DNA from 3 places in the Exiguobacterium sp. s102 genome. Region 1 is predicted to be linked to each of the others. Evidence: a T-box and tRNA genes for the amino acid it is inferred to sense, from the RefSeq annotation. Region 1 holds a T-box; the other regions hold tRNA genes.

Region 1 (6,957 bases):
CCCAGGGTATAGCCTTGTATAAGGGGGAGATGCCGCATGCAGTACGCATTGATTGCAGACTTGCACAGTTCATTTTCGGATACACGTGCTGTGCTACAAGACATTCGTAAACGCGCTCCCGCGGCAACGATTTTTTCACTCGGTGATTTGCACGAGTGTCATGTCGGGAAAAAAAGAGCGCGTCGTTACACGTATGAATCGATTGCCCATGTCGTAACGCTCAATTCAGAGTATCTCCAGTTACTTGATTTCGAGACGTTACTCGGCAATCAAGAAGAACGAATTTTTTCAATCGTCCCAACCGGCGTATCCGGACTGCTTGACCGACTCCGGTCGGTCCCCCGGACAAAGCAAGTGGGTGACGATGTCCTGTTTTTACACGGTGATCAGTTCGAGTGGAGTTATACGTTAATACCGAACACCTCCCAATTCGAACAACGACTATTGTTTTTCGGTCATAGTCATCAACGTGGTTTGTTTCGCGACGGACGCCGGTTGTCGACGCAACTGGACGTTCCGATTTCCATCAAACAAGAACGGTATGCTGTCAATGTCGGTCCTGTTCTCGTCGAGCGAGAATGGTTGCTCTACGACACACAGGAAGAATCCATCGTCTACCGCCAAGCATGATAAAAAGACCCTCGGGTTAAAAGCTGGAGTCATCTCCATGCTTTCATCCGAGGGTCTTTTCTGATTACAGGTAACGGACGAGTGAAGCTTTCACTAAATCGACCTGCGTTAATTCATGTTTCTCGACGAATTTATCGACGACACGACGTACTTCTCCTTGACGACGGACGAAGCTTGTCGGGACCGGTGTTTTGCCGACAAGTTGTTCGTATAACGTCGTCAATTGATGATCATCGATGACTGTTGTCATCGAATCGAGGAACAATAAGACGTGGAGACGGTTGAGATAGTCCCATGGCTTGTCTTCCGACCGGAATTCATTCCGGGCCAACCATTTTTTAAGACCAATCGCATCGATTTCACTGAGTGTTTCCTTCGAACGTGGTGCTTTCCAAAGCGCTAAAAGTTCACCTAATTTTTTACGCGTTTGTTTTTTACCCATGAAAAATTCGAAGTTCACTTTCGTTTCGAGTGCATCTCCACTAACAGGTGCGATTAAATCGGCACCTGGTGCTGTCACGACATCAAAGATGAAGTCGACAGACTCTCCAGGCAACCACGTTGCCACTCTCCCGTGAAAATCAGCGATGAACGCAATCGCTTCTTTCATGTCTTCGTTCTTGATTCGTTCTGCTGCCTGCTGCAACCGTTCGTTTGTTTCTTTATTCATATGCTAACCCCATCTTTAATTTAATTTTATTACATTTCTTCTGGAGCGCCGACACCGAGGAGGCGTAGACCTTCCGTCAATACAATCGTAACCGATTTCACGAGTGCAAGGCGAGATTGTTTTGCCGCATCCTCTTCAAGGACACGTACTTGACCATAATATTTGTTAAAGCTTTGTGCGAGATCAAGGACATAACGGCTGATGATGGATGGTTCACGACGCACGAACGCCCGGTCAATGACTGCCGAGAATTGGTTAAGCATCGAGACGACCCCCCAGGCATAATCGTCAGCACTTCCGTCGAAGGCTGCACCATCATAGCCGCCTTTACGGAGTAACGAGTTGGCACGGGCATTTGTGTACTGAACGTATGGACCCGTCTCCCCTTCGAATTTCAACATCTGCTCGAGATCGAACTCGATATTGTTCATGCGTTCGTTTTTAAGGTCATGGAAGATGACTGCACCGACGCCGACTTGTTGTGCTGTTTGGTCGGCATTCGCAAGGTTCGGATTTTTCTCGGCGATATTTTGTTTTGCGACGTTGATTGCATCTTGAAGGACTTCCTCAAGCAAGACGATCCGCCCTTTACGCGTCGACATCTTTTTGCCATCTTTCATGATCAGACCGAATGGTACATGGTGCATGCCGTCAACATTATCAAAACCAAGCTTTTTCAAAACCGCAAACAACTGTTTGAAATGGAGCGCTTGTTCTCCGCCGACAACATAAAATGCTTGTTCGAAACGGTACGTCTCGAGACGATAGACCGCAGCTGCCAAGTCGCGTGTCGCGTAAAGCGTCGCGCCATCTTTTTTCTTGATTAGCGCAGGTGGCATACCTTCTGCTTCAAGATCAACGACCATCGCGCCTTCAGACTCGACGAGCAGTTCTTTTTCTTCTAATAAGTCAATGACATGCTGCATTTTGTCATTATAGAAGGCTTCTCCGTTCAGGCTGTCGAACTGTACACCAAGCATGTCGTAAACACGGCTGAATTCGACGAGTGAAACTTCACGGAACCATTTCCAAAGAACGGTTGCCTGTTCGTCACCTTGCTCGAGTTTTTTGAACCAGGCCCGACCTTCATCTTCAAGTTCCGGCTTACTTTCTGCTTCTTCATGGAACCGGACATAGAGTTTCAATAGTTCTTTGATTGGCTCAGCCCGGACATCTTCTTCTTTACCCCACATGTTGTAAGCCACCATCAATTTACCAAACTGCGTGCCCCAGTCGCCTAAGTGGTTGATCCCAACGACCTCATATCCTTTTTTACGTGAAATTTGGTTTAATGCATTTCCAATGACCGTCGAACGCAAATGTCCCATCGAGAACGGCTTCGCGATGTTTGGTGAAGAGAAGTCAGTGACAATCGTCTTCCCATTCGACTCACTTGATCCGTAGTCCGCTTTTTCGTTTAAGACACGATTGACGATTTCTTGCGAGACGACCTCACGGTTCAAGAAGACGTTGACATATGGTCCGACTGGTTGAACGTTCGCAAAGAGTGGATTATCGATTTTTTCAGCGACATCTACTGCAATCATGTTGGGTGCTTTGCGGAATGCTTTCGCCAACAAGAAGCAAGGGAATGCGAGATCTCCGTGGTCTTCATGTTTCGGTTGTTCAATCAGTTGCTCAATTTGTTCAAGTGTCAATGCGTCTCCGATGACTCCTTGTAAAACTTCAGCATATTGTTGTTTGTAGCTCATTGTATTACCTCCAACAGTTTATTTTTTCCAATAAAAAACGCCCTTTGCGCAACTCGCAAAGAGACGGAATGACCGCGGTACCACTCTTCTTGGTGTCGTTTTCGACACCCACCTTAATTGGGGATAACGGGGTTCCCCCGGCTACGCCTGATCGTTACGATTCGGATAGCGTCTCTGAAGTGCGTTTCACGATTTCTTTGTCCATTCAGGCTTCCACCGTTTCCTGATTCGCTGGCTGACAAGATAAAACCGTTACTTTCTTCGTCATCGACGATTTGATATCTTTCACATTATACGCAATGACTCGATTTCTCTCAACCTTATTTTTTTGTAAATCACTTATCATAATTTCCACAAATCGGGTATAGATACAGAAGGATCGCCACAGAGAGGGGTCTATTCCGCTATGGTTTACTATCGAAAAGTAGCACGTATGAGCTGGATCACTTTAGCACTTACTGTTGTTTTGCTGTTTCTTGCATCGCTTGCCTTTCCCGTCCATATGAACCCAGCGATATCGCTTGGAAATGCAAGTTATCTTCTCATTTTAGTCCTCCTCTTCCAATTCGATAACATCCGCCGTGGTGGGATTTATTATACATTTCAAGAAGGTATTATTTTATTCATTTTTCTTAATTACGGTTTATTGATTGCCGTCATTTTGAGTCAACTCGGTGTCCTGATTTTCCAATTATTTTCGCATAAAAAAGAAATTCGGATAAAACGATTCATCTACCTGTACCCCGTCAACGTCTTATTCGACATCGTCTATATCTCAGTTCCCGCCTCCGCTTACTTGCTACTTGGAGGTCCGACCGGCCCGGGCTTTACTTATACCGAATCACTTATCCCGTTTGTCGGTTATCTGGTGGGTGTCTTTCTTATTTCCTATCTTCAATGCCGATTCGTCAATCGTTTCTTAAACTTAAAGTATGACTGGACCCGCCTCATCCGACTTCAGACACTCGTTTACGGAATTAGTATTTTAAGCGCGCTTCTCGGGATTTGGTTTTATGATGAAAACCCGTTAGTTGCTGCGACTGTCTCGACTTTAATTTTATTCTTATTCAAGCAACTCCTACAACAGCGTGGCGCATCCTTACAAGCTACACACAACGCTAAACGGTTCGACGATGCGAAGGAACGGTTGCTCGTTTCACGCTTTGAACGGGAAGCGATTGAATCCTTACTGATTGATTTACCTCATCTGATTGATTTCTCCGACGGCTGGCTTTCTATTCAGCAGCAACGAAAACAAATCATCTATGACATTCGGACAAAAAAGACAGTTGATGTCTTACCTTTATTTCATACGTTATCAGCGAATGATCTGCGGACTCCGATTCTCTATGGCCTTCGGTTCGACTGGGGAAATGATGTCCAACTCTCGCTTCCCGTCGATCGGCATTCGATGCTCGCGATTCCTTCCATCACAAGTGGAGAAGTCGATGTCTCAATCGTTTTATTTCATCAAATCGCTGATGCTTATGATGAAGCAAAAGCGGATGAAATTTATCGCCTGCTTCGGACATTTTGCCGCGTACTCGAGCGTTCCCAAGAAAACTTTCAATTGTATGCCGAAAGCCGGACGGATGCCTTGACCGATCTCCCGAACAGCCGTGCTTTTTATGAAGAGGGGGCACGCCAGTTTGCTTCCGAACACTTTCCGCTGTCGATCATCCTATTTGATATCGACCACTTTAAATACGTCAATGATACGTACGGACATAAAGTCGGAGATCTCGTCTTACGTGAGCTCGGAAGACGGATTAAATACGTCATCCACCGCAACGATTCCGTCTTCGCGGCACGTTATGGGGGGGAGGAATTCGTTGTTTTGATTGCGGATTGCTTACAAGACCAAGCAATCTCCATTGCTGAAGAAATTCGTCACACCGTTCTCGATCGCCCCTTCATTGTCGACGATCACCATCTCTCTATTACCGTCAGTCTTGGCGTCGATACAGTAGAACATCCTTACCAACGCACATTTGAAGAATCATTACGTCAGGCAGATCACGCACTGTATGTCGGCGGAAAACACAATGGTCGAAATTGTACAGCCCACTACGCTAATCTTTGAAAGGTTGTGTTTTACATGTCTATTACTGAAATTGAGTTATCGCTTCCGATGAATCAACAACGGCGGACATTGCGGATTTATCGTCCCCCTGAGGTCGCGCTTGATGTCGCCCTACCTGTCATCTATATGCATGACGGACAAAATGTCTTCAGTGGTGCGAGTGCTTCCTTCGGTAAAGGATGGGATGTTCATCTCGCCCTCCACGAAGTCGGTCTACAGGCAATGATCGTCGCCATCGATAGCCCGGATGACCCGATGGACCGGTACGATGAATATGCGCCTTGGACGGATGACGCGTTATTGATGCGAACCGCATATCCGTCACACCGGACGACGATCGGTGGAAACGGGAAAGCTTATATGGAATGGATTATCTATGACTTGAAACCGTACATCGATTCGCACTATGCGACGATTCCGACTGATACAACGATGATTGGCAGCTCGATGGGCGGCGTGATTTCCTTATATGGCCTATTTGCTTATCCGGAAGTCATCACGCGTGCCGCCGCCTTATCGACAGCCGGATGGGCGAACTTCTCTTCTTTACTTGAGTTCATCGAGCGAAGTCTCCCACTGTCTGACGCGCACCGTTGCTACATGGATATCGGGACAAAAGAAGTCAGCGGTCCGATGACGGAAGAAGATTATTTGCACACGAATGATGTCATCTCGGCGGCAGTACGTCAAAAAGTCGAGCAGATGCAATACACCGTCATCGCAGACGGTATTCACCATGAGACAGCGTGGGCGAAACGTATGCCGGACGTGCTCCGATTTCTCTTTTCATAAGAATTAAGTGTTAACGCATTTGAATCATCTGCGTGACACGTCTTTTTCAGTGGTACAACCTAAAAAGGATGATGTACGCTCTAACGAGCACACATCATCCTTTTTCATCTTATTTCACGAGCTCTTCAGTCAGTTCTTTTTCATAACGATTCCGCGGATGTTCCCGGCATTCGTCGGAACATGAACGCATTACTTTCGGTTCACATTCTTCACAGCAGAAATGCTGACGATTACATTCCGGGTTCGCACAATTAACATAACGTGTTTCTGCCTTACCACAGTAGTAACACTCGGATACGACAGTCGGATTGACTTCATTGACAGGTACTTGAACGCGTTCATCGAACACGTACAGCTCCCCTTCCCAGTCTTCTCCACGCGTGACTTCATCTTTTCCGTACATGACGACGCCACCTTTCAGATGGAAGATGTCGTCGCTGTTTTGACGTTTACGGAAATAAGCCGTGAACTTCTCACAACGTACGCCACCCGTACAATACGTCAAGACTTTTTTCCCTTCGAACAAATGCTCATTTTCATCGAGCCACTGTGGAAACTCACGTGACGCCGCAACGTCGACCTTGACGGCATTTTTGAAATGACCGAGATCGTATTCGTAGTTGTTTCGGACGTCTAAGATGACGACGTCTTCATTTTGCATCATCTCTTTCCACTCAGCAGGCTCAAGATAGGCTGCATTTTCTTTCGGGACATTAAACTCATCTTCAAAACGCCATGTGACGAGCTCTTTTTTGTAACGCACGAAGATTTTTTTGAAGGTATGCTCTTCGACTTCATCGATTTTAAATTCGATGTCGCTAAAGCGCGGATCCGCTAGTAAATCTTGCATGTACTGTTCTGTTTGTTCGACCGTTCCAGAAAGTGTTCCGTTGATACCTTCTGGTGCAATCAAGATTCTTCCTTTGATTCCGAGTTCCTTGCAGTATGCCAGGTGCTCTTTTGTTACTTGTTCCGCATTTTCAATCGGAACATACTTATAAAATAATAGTACGCGATAAGGTTTCATAATCCTCATTGGCCCCCATGTCAGTTTTTTGCAGTAAAACGAA
Region 2 (6,957 bases), on a different contig from region 1:
ATATTTTAAAAGGTGTGCAAGCATTTTAGTGTCTGTGAGGTCGTTGATTGCGACTACTTCGATTCCTTCAAATTGAAGAATTTGACGAAGTGCCAAACGCCCGATACGTCCAAATCCGTTAATACCAACTTTTACTACTGCCATGATAATTTTCCTCCTTTTAGTGTAAAGCGAGTTATCTATTATTCAAAAGGGGGCTACCCTTTCAAAATCGTTGTTGCGGCTCCTTCATCCGTAATGAGGATGATGTTTGGAGACTGTTTGACGTAGGCATTGATCGCTTCTGCTTTCGAATGACCACCGGCGACAACCACGACGTGTTCGACTTTTTTCAAGTCGTCGAGTTGTAGTCCGACCGTTTTGACACGGTGGACGATGTTTCCGTCCCGATCAAAATAATATCCGAATGCTTCTGCGACGGCTTGCTCGTCTTCGAGCTGTTCCAAAAGAGCTGTCGAAGCACGACGACGTTTTGCCATCGTTTTTGCCTCACCAATTCCATGTACCACGATTGAAGCATCTTTAATCATCTGTAAGACATTTTTAATGCTCGGCTCCTCGACCATCTTGACGAATGTCTCGGTGCTGACCATGTCTGGAATGTGAAGCAGATGATAGTCGCTTTGGGCACGTGAAGCCATGCGTGAGCAGACCGTATTCGCTTGAAGTTCAAGCGTTTCGCCAAGACCGCCTCGTGCGGGTACAAACGTCATCGGACGATTTTCCTTATCGGGCGACATCATCGCCGCGACCGAAGCCATCGTCGTCCCACCTGTAACTGCGATCGTATTGTGGTCTTTTGAAAGTTCACGTTTTAAGCGGGCAACTGTTGCCCGTCCCATATCGCGTTGCACCCAGAAGGTTTGATCCGAATCACCCGGTACGATGACGACGTCTTTTACACCAAGCTTCTCTTTTAAGGCTTTCGCCATATCGGAGATCCCGGCGAGTTCCGCCATCACACTGTGCATGCTTCGTAATACCGTCCGCCCTTCATCCGTCAAGGACATGCCTTGCGTCGCAACTTCCAGTAAGTCTTGTTCTTTTAAGAAGTCGACCTCCCGGCGTAGAACGCGTTCCGTCAAGCCAAGGCTCGTCGCAAGTGTTCGTCGTCCGATCGGTTGCATCAGGCGTACATAATGAAGAATGTCGTAACGTGTCTGCATTTCTTCAATCAGATCAGGCACGATTCGCTTTTGGATCTGTACTAACTGCCGAATCATGTAACTCCCGCTCCTCTCAAATTGCTGGACACTTTACGTCCCGCGTGTCATATCTTGTCCCACTTGGTACATTGCTATCATAACAGTACCTTCGTTTTGTTTCAAGTCTCGACCGTCATCTTTTTTCAAGTAAACGATTTCTGACCGCCTCTGTCTCAAATTTTCCATGACTTAAGATTTCGTTTTGATGTGCGAGAACCGGTATTTCGTAGAGGTACTTCAGACTGAGCGCCGCATCGTTGTCAATGTTGATTTCTTCGAATGTCCATTCGGGAAATTCATCTAATACAAAATCGAGCAAGATGGCGGCTTCCTCACATAGTGTACAACCCGGACGTGAATAGAGTGTTAAGTGCATGTTTTCTTTTGTTCGCATCATGAATTTTCCTCTCGTCTCTCGAAGTCCGCTTGGGTCAAACCAAGGGCTGCCCGATATTTTGCGACCGTTCGTCTCGCGACCGTAATCTCCTCCGCTGTGAGACGGTCCGTCAATTGTTGATCACTCATCGGAACAGGTGCGGCTTCGAGCAGTTGAGCGATCCGGACCTTAACTAAGAAACTCGACGTCCCGGTCGTCGTCCGTGAGACGAAAAAATCTTCGAGTAACATCGTGCCCTGAATCGTCTTGACCGTTTTGTTCGCAATCGCCCGTCCAACCGTCGACGGATGATGCCCCGTCACTTCCGCCACTTCTTTTTTAGTCAGTGGCGCGAGCTCGAGCTTTCCTTTAAACCAATTGAGCTGTCGCTCGATGATGACGTCCAGAATCGCCCGAAGCGTCGTCCGTCTCCGTTCATATGCACTCAAGAACGGTTTTGCTTCATCGAGGTCCGCCCAGCTCCGGTCGATTTCGAGATCGGACCAGTTGATCGTCAACTCGCCGTCACGGAATTCGATGTCTGCTTCCGGAATCGTCAGAACGGTCGTCTCCGGAAGGACCGGTGCTTTTGGTAACCGATCGAGCGCCGCTTTGATCCGTATCCGGTCTGTTGCATCATCAATGTCTTGAAGTACTTGTTTGACAGCAATCCCTTCATTCAAATCCGTCGCGACATCAATCAATAACGCGTCATCTAGTTCGAGTGCGTGCAACAACCGGCATTCATTCGCGGAACGTGCCGCAATTCCCGTCGGTTCACACCGTTGTAAAACGTGTCGTGCTTGTTTTACGAGACTGACGTCCGCCTCTAACAATGTTGCCAGTTGCGCATCCGTCGTCCGCAATAATCCATCCGTATCTAAGTACGTCATGAGTTGTTCCGCCATATATCCTATTTCCTGTCTGACCGATTCTAAACGTATTTGCTGAAGAAGCGTCGCTTCAAATGAAGCGACACGGTCTGCGACGCGGCCAAAATCAACGTCGATTGTTTTACTGAGATTATTCCGATAAGCGCTTGTCCGGCGTATGATTCGGTATACATGTTCTTCGAGTTCAGCAAATGATTCTTCAAGAATCGTCAACTGAAACAATTGGGACGTCGATAACGTCATCCGTTGCGTCTGTTCCTGGCGCTGTTCCATCGTCGGATCTCCCTTCATTCCATTGCATCTTTAACTCTTCTATATAGTATAGAGGAAAAAAATCTTCCGACCGTCTAGAAAGTCCTCCTTAAGCATCTTTCGCCCGAAAAAAAATGTTGAATTTATCAATCGAGTATTGCTTTCCTGAAAAAATGTCGGTATACTATTAATTGTTCAGTAAAAAACATGCACCCGTAGCTCAGGGGATAGAGCACTGGTTTCCGGTACCAGGTGTCGGGAGTTCAAATCTCTCCGGGTGTACCATCTTTGAATCTACAGGCAATGCCGTTCGCGGTATTGCCTTTTTTTCTATATTGATATGTTTAATTCAATGCCATTCAGGAAAAATACATAAAAGTCGCATCGTATCTTTTGACCAATATTGACCAAAGGATTATGATAGGAATAAGTCGAATATGAGCTACATACCATCATAAGGAGGCAAAGACTATGTTAATTCCAACAGTCATCGAACAAACCAACCGCGGGGAACGTGCTTACGATATCTATTCACGTTTGCTCAAGGATCGTATCATTCTTCTCGGGAGCGCGATTGACGATAACGTCGCCAACTCAGTCGTTGCCCAATTGCTCTTCTTAGCAGCAGAGGATCCAGATAAAGAAATTTCGCTCTACATCAACAGCCCGGGCGGTTCAATCACGGCGGGTATGGCGATTTACGATACGATGAACTTCATCAAACCACAAGTTTCAACAATTTGTATTGGAATGGCCGCTTCAATGGGTGCGTTCCTCTTACAAGCAGGCGCAAAAGGAAAACGTTTTGCCCTTCCAAACGCTGAGATTATGATTCACCAACCGCTCGGCGGCACACAAGGACAAGCGTCAGACATTAAAATTCATGCAGAACGTATCATCAAAATGCGTGAACACTTAAACAAAATCATGGCAGAAAACACAGGACAACCCCTTGAAGTCATCGAACGCGATACAGAGCGTGATAACTTCATGTCTGCTCAAGCAGCAGCTGACTACGGTCTCATCGACCGCGTCATGGAGCGCGCTTAATCTGTTAACCCGACCGACCGTTGATGTTTTTACATCAGCGGTCATTTTTTTGTTGTCTTCAAAAAAAAATCCTCTCCACGCCGGGCATGAACTTCATTAAATCATGAAAGTTCGTCCCGAACCTGAAAAGGATCGTTTGTGTTAGTCGATGAGATCTGTAATATCAGACACGATGTCGTGGTTTTCACGAATCAATGTGTAAATCCCGTTCGCATGTGGTGAAAGCTCTTCTTCTGCTTGCAATTGCTTAAGGAAGAGTGATGTTGCGAATGTCACGAGTGTACTTTTCGGTACACCGATTGATTTTGCTTTTTTCGTCAAGACTTCATCAAATTTCGCATCGACTGTCAGCGAAATACGTTTTTTTTCGTTAGCCATTTCAAAAACTCCTTAATTCGAACATTTAGTTGCATCGACTATATATTATAGTAGACTATGGTTCATCTCGCAAGTTTCCCCTTTAGAGCGCACCTGTCAACGACTCACCATTCCGGAGTTTATCCGCGATTTGATCAATTTTCCGCAATCGATGATTGATCCCTGATTTTGAGATGGAGCCGCTCTCAACCATCTCGCCGAGCTCTTGCAGCGTCACGTCTTGATGCGTCACGCGTAAAATCGCGATTTCCCGTAACTTGTCCGGTAAGACATCGAGTCCGACCGTCCGTTCGAGAAATTTGATGTTCTCCACTTGGCGGAGCGCTGCCCCGACCGTTTTGTTGAGGTTCGCTGTCTCACAGTTGACGAGACGATTGACCGAATTCCGCATATCTTTTAAAATCCGGACATCTTCAAAACGAAGCATCGAATGGGTCGCTCCGACTACCTTGAGGAAATCAGAGATTTTTTCACTCTCCTTGATGTAAAGGATGTGCCCTTTCTTACGCTCGATTGCTTTTGCATTCAAATCGAATTGGTTCGTCAAACTCCGAAGCGCCGCATTGTGATCCTCATAGAGACTGAAGATTTCTAAATGGTACGACGACGTCGCCGGATTGTTCAGTGACCCTCCGGCTAAGAACGCCCCCCGTAAATAGGCACGTGCCCGCCGTTCATCTTTTAAAATCGTATCGCTGATTGAACGAATCATCGTGAATCCTTCGCCGAGGATGCCTAAATCCTGCAGAATCTTATCGGCTTGTTGCTTCACTCGAACGATGTAGACGTTATTTTTTTTGAGGCGCATTTTCTTTCGGACGAGTAGATCCAGATGGACCCCGTATGCCCGTTTTAATAATGAATAAATCCGTCGCGCGATCGACGCATTTTCAGTCGAAATATCAAGTGTCAATCCGCGGCCGAGTCCGAACGAAATCGCACCGTTCATCCGTGCGAGCGCCGCTAATTCCGCCTTCATCTCGTGATCCGTGATGGCAATCTGTGTTAATTCTTTTTTAACTTCTGAAGCAAAACTCACGTCAATTCCTCCTTCCCTTCGAGTTGACGCACCCGTCGAATCGATAATACTTTCCGCATGACGAGGCTCGCGACCGCGTCCGCGTCATGACGGATGAAATGATGGTTATAGTCGACGATATCGTCCGCGAGCACTTCAATTCCCGCCTCGACGAAACGTTCATCATCGTAAGTGACGATATCGGCATGATCTTTTTGGTATTTTCGCAAATAGCTTGCATCGATTGATTCATTATTGACGATGATTGTATCGACGACACCTTGACCAAGAAAACGTTCGAGCGCAGTCAAGTGATCATTTGCCGTGAAGGCCGTCGTCTCACCCGGTTGCGTCATGACGTTACAAATATAGACGACAGGTGCAAGCGATTGTTTAATCGCTTCCCGGATTTCATCAATCAAGACGTTCGGGATGATACTCGTATAGAGACTCCCTGGTCCGAGGACGATGACATCGGCCTCAAGGATTGCTTGAATCGCTTCCGGTACCGGACGGACATCTTCTTCTTCCAAATAAATCCGTTCGATGACCTTTCCGACTTTCGGAATCAACGACTCGCCTTTGACAATCGTCCCGTCTTCGAACTCGGCACATAACGTAATCGTCCGCTCCGTCGCCGGATAGACTTTCCCTTCCGCATTCAACAGTTGTCCCATGACGCCAATCGCCTCGACGAACGAGCCGTTACAGAGCTGCGTCGCAGCCGTCAGCATCAAGTTTCCGAGCGAGTGACCGTGAAGTCCTTCTCCCGTTTCAAAACGGTACTGCATGATCCGGTCCATCAATGTCTCGGACTTCGATAGCGAGACGATGACGTTTCGAATGTCACCCGGCGGCAACATGTTGAACTCTGTCCGTAAGCGCCCCGAGCTCCCCCCATCATCCGCGACCGTGACGATGGCCGTGATGTCGAGCGGATAATGCTTCAGTCCACGCAAAAGAGTCGACAAGCCCGTTCCACCGCCAATCGCGACGACTTTCCGTTCCCATTTCATTACTTTTCCTCCTTCGCGTGAACATAATCCCGGTGATTCGTGACGACGTGATACTGGTTTTCAAATTCTTTACTGATTGCTTCCGCAAACGTAATCGAGCGGTGTTTACCACCTGTACAGCCGAGGGCGATGACGAGTTGTGATTTTCCTTCCCGTTCGTACTGGGGAATCAGGAACTCGAGCAAGTCGACAAGCTTTTTATAGAACAATTTTGCTTCCGGCCACTTCATGACGTATGACGATACTTCGAGATCGAGTCCCGTTTTCGGACGTAACTCCGGGATGTAAAACGGATTCGGCAGAAAACGAAGGTCAAAGACGAGATCGGCATCGAGCGGCAGTCCGTGCTTGAAACCAAATGACATCACATTGACGGTAAAGGGAATCCGTTCCCCTTCCGTAAATTCTTTGAGCAAGCGTTCTTTCAGTGCAAGCGGTTTGATGTCACTCGTATCAATCAGCATCTGTGCCTTGTCACGGAATCCTTCGAGCAACGTCCGCTCTCGCTCGATACCGATCAGTGGTGACGCAGTCGGCGCCAGTGGATGCGAACGCCGCGACTCTTTATAGCGGCGCACGAGGACGTCATTGCGTGCGTCTAAGTACAACATCCGAATCTGCAGGTTCGTTTTTTTCAAATCTTCGTAAACGACAAAGAAACTATCAATAAAATCACGAGCACGTGTATCGATGGCGACGGCAATTTTCGGACGGACTTGCCCAATCATTTCAATCAATTGCGGCAGTAACGTCGGTGGGAGATTGTCGA
Region 3 (6,957 bases), on a different contig from region 1:
TGGACCAGACGGAAAAGCCTATGATGAAGCTTTCGAAGTCCCGTATCGTCCGAACATGAACGTCATTTCAGCATTGATGGAGATTCGCCGGAATCCCGTCAATGCGGCAGGCGAAAAAACGACACCGATCAACTGGGACATGGGTTGTCTTGAAGAAGTATGCGGGGCGTGCTCGATGGTCATCAACGGGACACCACGTCAATCCTGTACAGCGCTCGTCGATAAGCTCGAACAACCGATTCGTTTGCAACCGATGCAGACGTTCCCGATTGTGCGCGACTTACAAGTTGACCGTCAACGGATGTTTGACGCACTCAAAAAAGTAAAAGCATGGGTTCCGATCGATGGGACGTATGACCTTGGTCCAGGACCACGGATGCCAGAGAACAAACGGCAATGGGCGTATGAACTTTCAAAATGTATGACGTGTGGCGTTTGTCTTGAAGCATGTCCGAACGTCAATGACCGTTCAAACTTCATCGGACCGGCGTCGATCTCACAGGTTCGTCTCTTCAACTCACACCCGACAGGTGCCTATCATAAAGAAGAGCGCCTGGAAGCATTGATGGAAGATGGCGGTATCATGCAATGCGGTAATGCACAAAACTGTGTTGAGGTCTGCCCGAAAGGGATTCCGCTTACGACATCGATTGCGGCAATGAACCGTCAGACGACATTACACTCGTTCAAAAAATTCTTCGGTAGCGACGAAGGTCGTACAGGAGAAGCGGTTAGCAATTAATTCATAAAAAAGAAGGGGCGCTGCTCCTTCTTTTTATATTCAGGAGGGAATTTACGTGCGTGTACCTAGTTATATCGAAGATTTAGATGGGTGGTTAAGTCAAATGAAACACGGGACGAGACTCGATGTTGCGGTTCGCTTCGCTGAGACGGATGCCTACGGTCATATGAACAATCGAGTCCCGTTCGTCTATTTTGAGGATGTCCGGACGTTGATGCTTGAAGAGACAGGCTACTCGTTAGCAGATGACGGAATCGTCGTCGTCGCGGATGCGCAGTGTAACTACATCCGCCAAGTTTATCCACGGACGCGGCTTGCAGTCTACGCCTATCCTGTTCAAGTCGGAAAAGCCTCGTGTGACGTCCATTACGCGGCATTCGATGACGAAGAGCAACTGATGTTTACGGGACGAACGTCGATGGTACAAATCGATCGTGCTGGGAATGCTTTTCCATGGGATAAAGCCTATAAAAATTCCTTGCAGAATCGATTCGAATCCGTTATCATTTGATAATGAGTTCACATATTCGAAAACGACTCACTAGTACGTTATTAGTGGAGGGAGATTTCTTAATCATGGAAAAAACATTCAAAGTCATCGCAGATTCAGGCATTCATGCTCGTCCTGCAACACAACTTGTCAACACAGCTTCAAAATTCCAATCAGATATCAACTTGGAGTACAACGGAAAGACTGTTAACCTTAAGTCGATCATGGGTGTACTTTCACTCGGTATCGCTAAAGATTCAGACATCAAAATCGTTGCAAACGGTGACGATGCTTCTGAAGCAATCACGACTCTTTCAGACATGCTGACAAGCGAAGGTCTTGCTCAGTAATCCTTTTATCTACATTCTCGGACGCCGGTCTTGCACCGTCGTCCTTTTTTGTTACCATAGAGGATAGGAAGGTGAGATATGACGTGAACAAACCAATTGGAGTATTAGATTCTGGGGTCGGCGGCTTGACGGTCGCGCGTGAGCTGATGCGGCAGCTTCCTCATGAACAAATCATATATGTCGGGGATACATTACGCTGTCCCTATGGACCACGACCGGAAGAAGAAATCCGGCAATTTACATGGGAGATGATTGATTATCTTGTCGCGCAGGATGTCAAACTGATTGTCATCGCCTGTAATACAGCGACGGCAGTCGTCCTGAAAGAAGCACGGGAAAAATTGACGATTCCAGTCATTGGCGTCATCGACCCAGGAGCACGGGCGGCAGTCAAGGTAACGCGATCGAAACGAATCGGTGTCATCGGGACGAAGATGACGGTCGAGAGCAATTCTTATGAAAAGGCATTACGACATGTCGAAGGGCAAGTTGTTGTCGAATCACTTGCATGTCCGCCGTTCGTCCCGCTCGTCGAGTCCTCACAGACGACAGGTGCTTACGTCGAACGTGTCGTCGCCAATACATTACGTCCATTGCTTTCGTACGACATGGACACGTTGATTTTAGGGTGTACCCATTATCCGCTGCTCGCAGATGTCATTGGACGAGTCATCGGACCAGACGTCCAATTGATTTCTTCAGGAGACGAGACGGCGCTCGAAGTCGCGGCTCTCCTCGACTACAATGGAATTGCAGCAGGAAATGATTTTATACCGGAACATGTGTATCATGCGACAGGTGACACGCGTTCCTTTGAACGGATCGCGACCGATTGGTTGAGTCAACCAATCCAAGCAAAACGATTAGTACTCGGAACGGAGGAAACGACATGAGAATCGATCAACGAGAATCTACGATGATGCGAGCGATTGCGTTTGAGACGAACGTGAATAAACATGCGGAAGGTTCCATTATGATCGCAGTCGGAGACACGCGGGTCTTGTGTACGGCAACGGTCGAAGAGAAAGTCCCACCCTTTTTACGGGGGAAACGTCATGGCTGGATCAATGCGGAATATGCGATGTTACCACGTGCGACGGCGCAACGGACAGCGCGCGAGTCGGTCCGTGGTAAACAGACAGGTCGGACGATGGAAATCCAGCGTTTGATCAGTCGGGCGTTACGTGCTGTCGTCGACTTAGAAAAACTAGGTGAACGAACGGTCTGGATTGATTGTGATGTCATTCAGGCGGATGGCGGAACGAGAACGGCTGCGATCACAGGCGGTTTTCTTGCCCTCGTCCTCGCAGTAGACGGTCTGATTCAAAGCGGGAAACTGACGGATACACCAATCAAAGAAGGAATCGCAGCCGTCTCGATTGGAAAGGTCGGTCAAGAGCTGCTCCTTGATCTCTGTTATGAAGAGGATGCTGCAGCCGATGTTGATTTGAACTTAGTCATGACCTCTTCCGGGAAAATCGTCGAGATGCAGGCGACAGGTGAAGAGGCGACATTTTCGAAACGTGAAATGCTCGATATGCTCGAACTTGGGGAAAAGGGTATTGAAGAACTCCTGCGTGCCGGTCAAGACGCATTAGGTGCTTCGTGGTGGTATGTTGGAGAAGAAGTGGGGGAACACCGATGAAAATCATCGTCGCGACCCGCAATGCTGGGAAAGTGAAAGAACTCGAAGCGATGCTCGGGAAACTAGGTTATGACGTATCTTCTTTACTGGATTACGAAGCTGCACCTGAGACGGATGAAACGGGTGTAACTTTTGAAGAAAATGCTGAACTGAAAGCGAAAGAAGCAGCTGCTTACTTCGGTCACGCGGTTCTTGCCGACGACTCGGGACTCGAAGTCGACGCGCTCGACGGGGCGCCTGGTGTCTACTCAGCGCGTTTTGCAGGTCTAGAAAAATCAGATGCAGCGAATAATGCATTGTTGCTCGAGAAATTGGGCAATCGATCAATCGAAGAGCGGACAGCGCGCTTCGTCTGTGCATTGTCACTTGCAAAACCTTCTGGGGAGACGTTGACTGTACGCGGTACGATGGAAGGTCTCATCGGATTCGAAGCGAAAGGTGAGCATGGTTTCGGTTATGATCCTTTGTTCATCGTCCCATCTCGAAATCAAACGGCCGCCGAGTTAACAAAAGATGAGAAAGCGGCGATTAGTCATCGCGGGAATGCGTTGAAAAAACTTGAATTAGCACTGACTACTTTTTTAGGAGAGTGATCAACGATGAAAGCGTTAATCGTTAGTGATAGCCATGGTCTCGAATCGGAACTTCTGACAATCGTCGAACGGCATCCGGAAGCAGAGGTTGCGTATCATTGTGGAGACTCACAGTTGACACGGATGGACGAATCATTATATCCCTATCGTGTCGTTAAAGGGAATTGTGATTATGGTAACGACTTTGCCGATGAGGTACTTGAGCCTTTTGGCACAGTCAATCTATTATGTGTCCATGGTCATCGTCAAGACGTGAAATACAGCCTCGATCAATTAGTCCATCATGCGGATCAAAAAGCAGCACAGGTCGTGTTGTATGGTCATTCGCACGTGGCGAAAGCGGAACAAAAGGATGGTAAACTCTTCATCAATCCGGGTTCGATTCGTATGCCGCGACACCGTCCTGAAAAAACGTATGCGATTTTGACGCTTGAAGAAGATGCGTATTCCGTTGATTTTTACGATCTGACAGGTGAACAGATTAATGCTTTACATTTAGAAGGCACGCTTTAAGAAAAGATTTTTTGTAATGTGATTGACACGAAAGAATTGTTTTAGTATAGTTTATTCGTGTTGACACGTCCCAATAGCTCAGCTGGATAGAGCAACGCCCTTCTAAGGCGTCGGTCGGGGGTTCGAATCCCTCTTGGGACGCTATAATTAAAATAGAGACTGCCCTTACGAGGGCGGTCTCTTTTTTTTATTATGATTTTCGATTATAATCAAGGTATCATGAACTTAAAAAGGGGATGTGGACAATGAGGAAACGAATCGGTGGAATCCTCCTTCTGACAGTTGCTCTAGCTGGTTGTAGCGAAATAACGAATACGGTCGACGACGCAAAACAACAAGTCGTCGAAGTGAAAAATAATGTTGATTATGCAGCGGAACTACAAACAATTGCGAAAGATACATCACGTGTCACGTCAGAGCTCTCGGCTAAGCTCGATCAAGCAGCGGAGAAGGCACGCGAATCGGCAAATCCAGAACAAACACTGGATCAACAAATGGAAAAGCTGAAAAATGATGAGACGGTTCAAAAGTTAGAGAAAGAGCTCGATCAAATCGACGAACGTCTGTCTAGTCTCGACAGTCCGCCGGCCGAACTAAAGAGTTTGAGTGATAAGTTAAAGCAGTATGTCGATCAATCAGAGTCGATGACACGTCTTCTTGAGACGGACGTCTCGCTTGATACGTTGAATCAGCTTGGAGTCGAACAAGGACAACGACTGCAAGACGCAATATCTAGTTGGACGGAACGACTCGATCCCTTCACAAAATAAGAATGATTGGTAGAGGAGGAGAGCGCATGAGTGAATCCCGTTGGATGGAACGACCGCTGGAACAGGAACGGATGCGACTCGCACGGATGACGAGGGCCGAGCGAGATGAACGGATGAAGCGACTCGATGACGTGGCGATGAGTGATGACGACATTTTGTATAGGGTATATACGATGCAAGATGCTTTTTCTGAAAGTAAAGAAGAACGAGAACGCTTCATCAAAATAGCGGAATCGTTTTTGACAGTCGAAGGAGTTGAGCAAGTGCTTGCGCTCTTCCTCTTTGAGCATGGACAGGCATACCCGCTTCGTGTCGCGCTTCGGACATCCTCACCATACTTACCATACGGTCTAGCAGTTAAGTTGGAGGAAGCGGCATCAATGCTTGGACGGCAAACGGAACCAGACAGGGAAGCACGTTCGGACGAATCGTTTTTAACGCGGAAATCGCTCGGGAAGTCGGAAGCGGAATGGATAAACGTTTTTCAAACAGGAACGTACGAACAACAATTCGAGCAGTTACGTGGACTGACGCTTGAAAAGGCGCCTGAATTGAGACGGTATCTTTGCACCTCTTATGCAATCGGCGAGGACGTAAGACAACAAAGTTTAATCGTCCTTCATACGTTATTATTGCAATTAATGACGGACGACTCATGTTTTCCTTTAACGCTTCGAATCGAACGTTTGCAGCTTGACGTGACATTCGATTCCGCCGAGCAGCTACGTAGACGGTTGGAACAACAGCAGGCGCAACTGCTCGGAGTGCAAGAAGTTTTATTTAGCTTGAGACGGCTCGATCCTTTTCGAGCGCTACTAATGTTGTCCTGGCATCAAATGCTCCACCTCAATCAGGAAGTCGATTTATTCGATATGAATCCGGTCGAGATGATTGAAACGCTTGATGCACTCGCTGGAATGACGTTCGAACGTGATGTGCCCGAAAAAGAACTCGGGGCACTTGCGCGTGACTTATACGATAGTGCTCACCAGATGTTAGAAGAGGGAAAAGCGTACGAGAAGACGGCGATATAGGAAATGCGAGGAATCCATTCGTTCAACAGTGGTAATGCTCGGAATGGATGTGCTATAATGTGACTTGTTGTACACACATGTACGCTAATTGACAATTTTGGAGGGACTCAGCATGACTGCAAAATGGGAAAAACAATCAGGTAGCCTCGGCGTTCTCACGTATGAAGCGCCTGCTGAAGCATTTGATAAAGCGGTAGACCAAGCGTTCAAGAAAGTCGTTAAGACTTTGAACACACCTGGTTTCCGTAAAGGAAAAATGCCACGCACAATGTTTAACAAAATGTACGGTGAAGAAGCACTTTATCAAGATGCTCTTGATATCTTGTATCAAGATACAATCGAAGGTGCTGTCGTCGAATCAGGTATCGAGCCAATCGCGCTTGAAAACATCGACGTTGAAACACTCGAAAAAGGAAAACCGGTTGAGTTTAAAATCACGTTCGTCATCGAACCTGAAGCAACTCTTGGTGAGTACAAAGGTCTTGAGTACACAGCTGTCGAAACTGACGTTACTGACGAAGATGTCGATGCTGAACTCAAAACAATGCAAGAGCGTGGAGCAGAGCTCGTCGTAAAAGAAGACGGCGTCATCGAAAATGGCGACACGGTCGTATTCGACTTCGCAGGTTTTGATGGGGACAACCAATTCGACGGCGGAACTGCTGAAAACTATTCACTCGTCATCGGTTCAGGAAACTTCATTCCAGGATTCGAAGAGCAAATGGTCGGTCTGAAAACTGGTGAGCAAAAAGATATCGACGTTACTTTCCCAGAAGAGTACCATGAAGCATCACTCGCTGGTAAACCAGTCGTATTCAAA

What was found. The T-box of region 1 lies ahead of argS (arginine--tRNA ligase). A T-box ahead of a tRNA ligase gene usually reads a tRNA of that ligase, here a tRNA-Arg.
Region 2: it has a tRNA-Arg gene. The T-box ahead of argS (arginine--tRNA ligase) is inferred to sense a tRNA for this amino acid. The anticodon was not compared.
Region 3: it has a tRNA-Arg gene. The T-box ahead of argS (arginine--tRNA ligase) is inferred to sense a tRNA for this amino acid. The anticodon was not compared.

Annotation. Positions count from the first base shown of each region.
Region 1 is NZ_JACSML010000003.1:52,394-59,350, forward strand. It holds gene KNQ02_RS10045 (metallophosphoesterase family protein) at 37-630, shown strand; gene KNQ02_RS10050 (hypothetical protein) at 695-1,300, opposite strand; gene argS (arginine--tRNA ligase) at 1,330-3,012, opposite strand; T-box leader at 3,069-3,289, opposite strand; gene KNQ02_RS10060 (GGDEF domain-containing protein) at 3,419-5,095, shown strand; gene KNQ02_RS10065 (alpha/beta hydrolase) at 5,111-5,887, shown strand; gene trhO (oxygen-dependent tRNA uridine(34) hydroxylase TrhO) at 5,997-6,914, opposite strand.
Region 2 is NZ_JACSML010000001.1:260,751-267,707, reverse strand. It holds gene gap (type I glyceraldehyde-3-phosphate dehydrogenase) at 1-144, opposite strand, end outside; gene KNQ02_RS01240 (sugar-binding transcriptional regulator) at 198-1,220, opposite strand; gene KNQ02_RS01235 (glutaredoxin family protein) at 1,339-1,602, opposite strand; gene KNQ02_RS01230 (RNA polymerase factor sigma-54) at 1,599-2,747, opposite strand; tRNA gene KNQ02_RS01225 (tRNA-Arg) at 2,936-3,011, shown strand; partial or broken gene clpP (ATP-dependent Clp endopeptidase proteolytic subunit ClpP) at 3,192-3,776, shown strand; gene KNQ02_RS01215 (hypothetical protein) at 3,918-4,154, opposite strand; gene whiA (DNA-binding protein WhiA) at 4,237-5,193, opposite strand; gene KNQ02_RS01205 (gluconeogenesis factor YvcK family protein) at 5,190-6,188, opposite strand; gene rapZ (RNase adapter RapZ) at 6,188-6,957, opposite strand, start outside.
Region 3 is NZ_JACSML010000001.1:503,668-510,624, forward strand. It holds gene sdhB (succinate dehydrogenase iron-sulfur subunit) at 1-742, shown strand, start outside; gene KNQ02_RS02405 (acyl-CoA thioesterase) at 798-1,253, shown strand; gene KNQ02_RS02410 (phosphocarrier protein HPr) at 1,319-1,582, shown strand; gene racE (glutamate racemase) at 1,666-2,475, shown strand; gene rph (ribonuclease PH) at 2,472-3,227, shown strand; gene KNQ02_RS02425 (XTP/dITP diphosphatase) at 3,224-3,820, shown strand; gene KNQ02_RS02430 (metallophosphoesterase family protein) at 3,827-4,333, shown strand; tRNA gene KNQ02_RS02435 (tRNA-Arg) at 4,401-4,474, shown strand; gene KNQ02_RS02440 (hypothetical protein) at 4,579-5,103, shown strand; gene KNQ02_RS02445 (hypothetical protein) at 5,130-6,137, shown strand; gene tig (trigger factor) at 6,250-6,957, shown strand, end outside.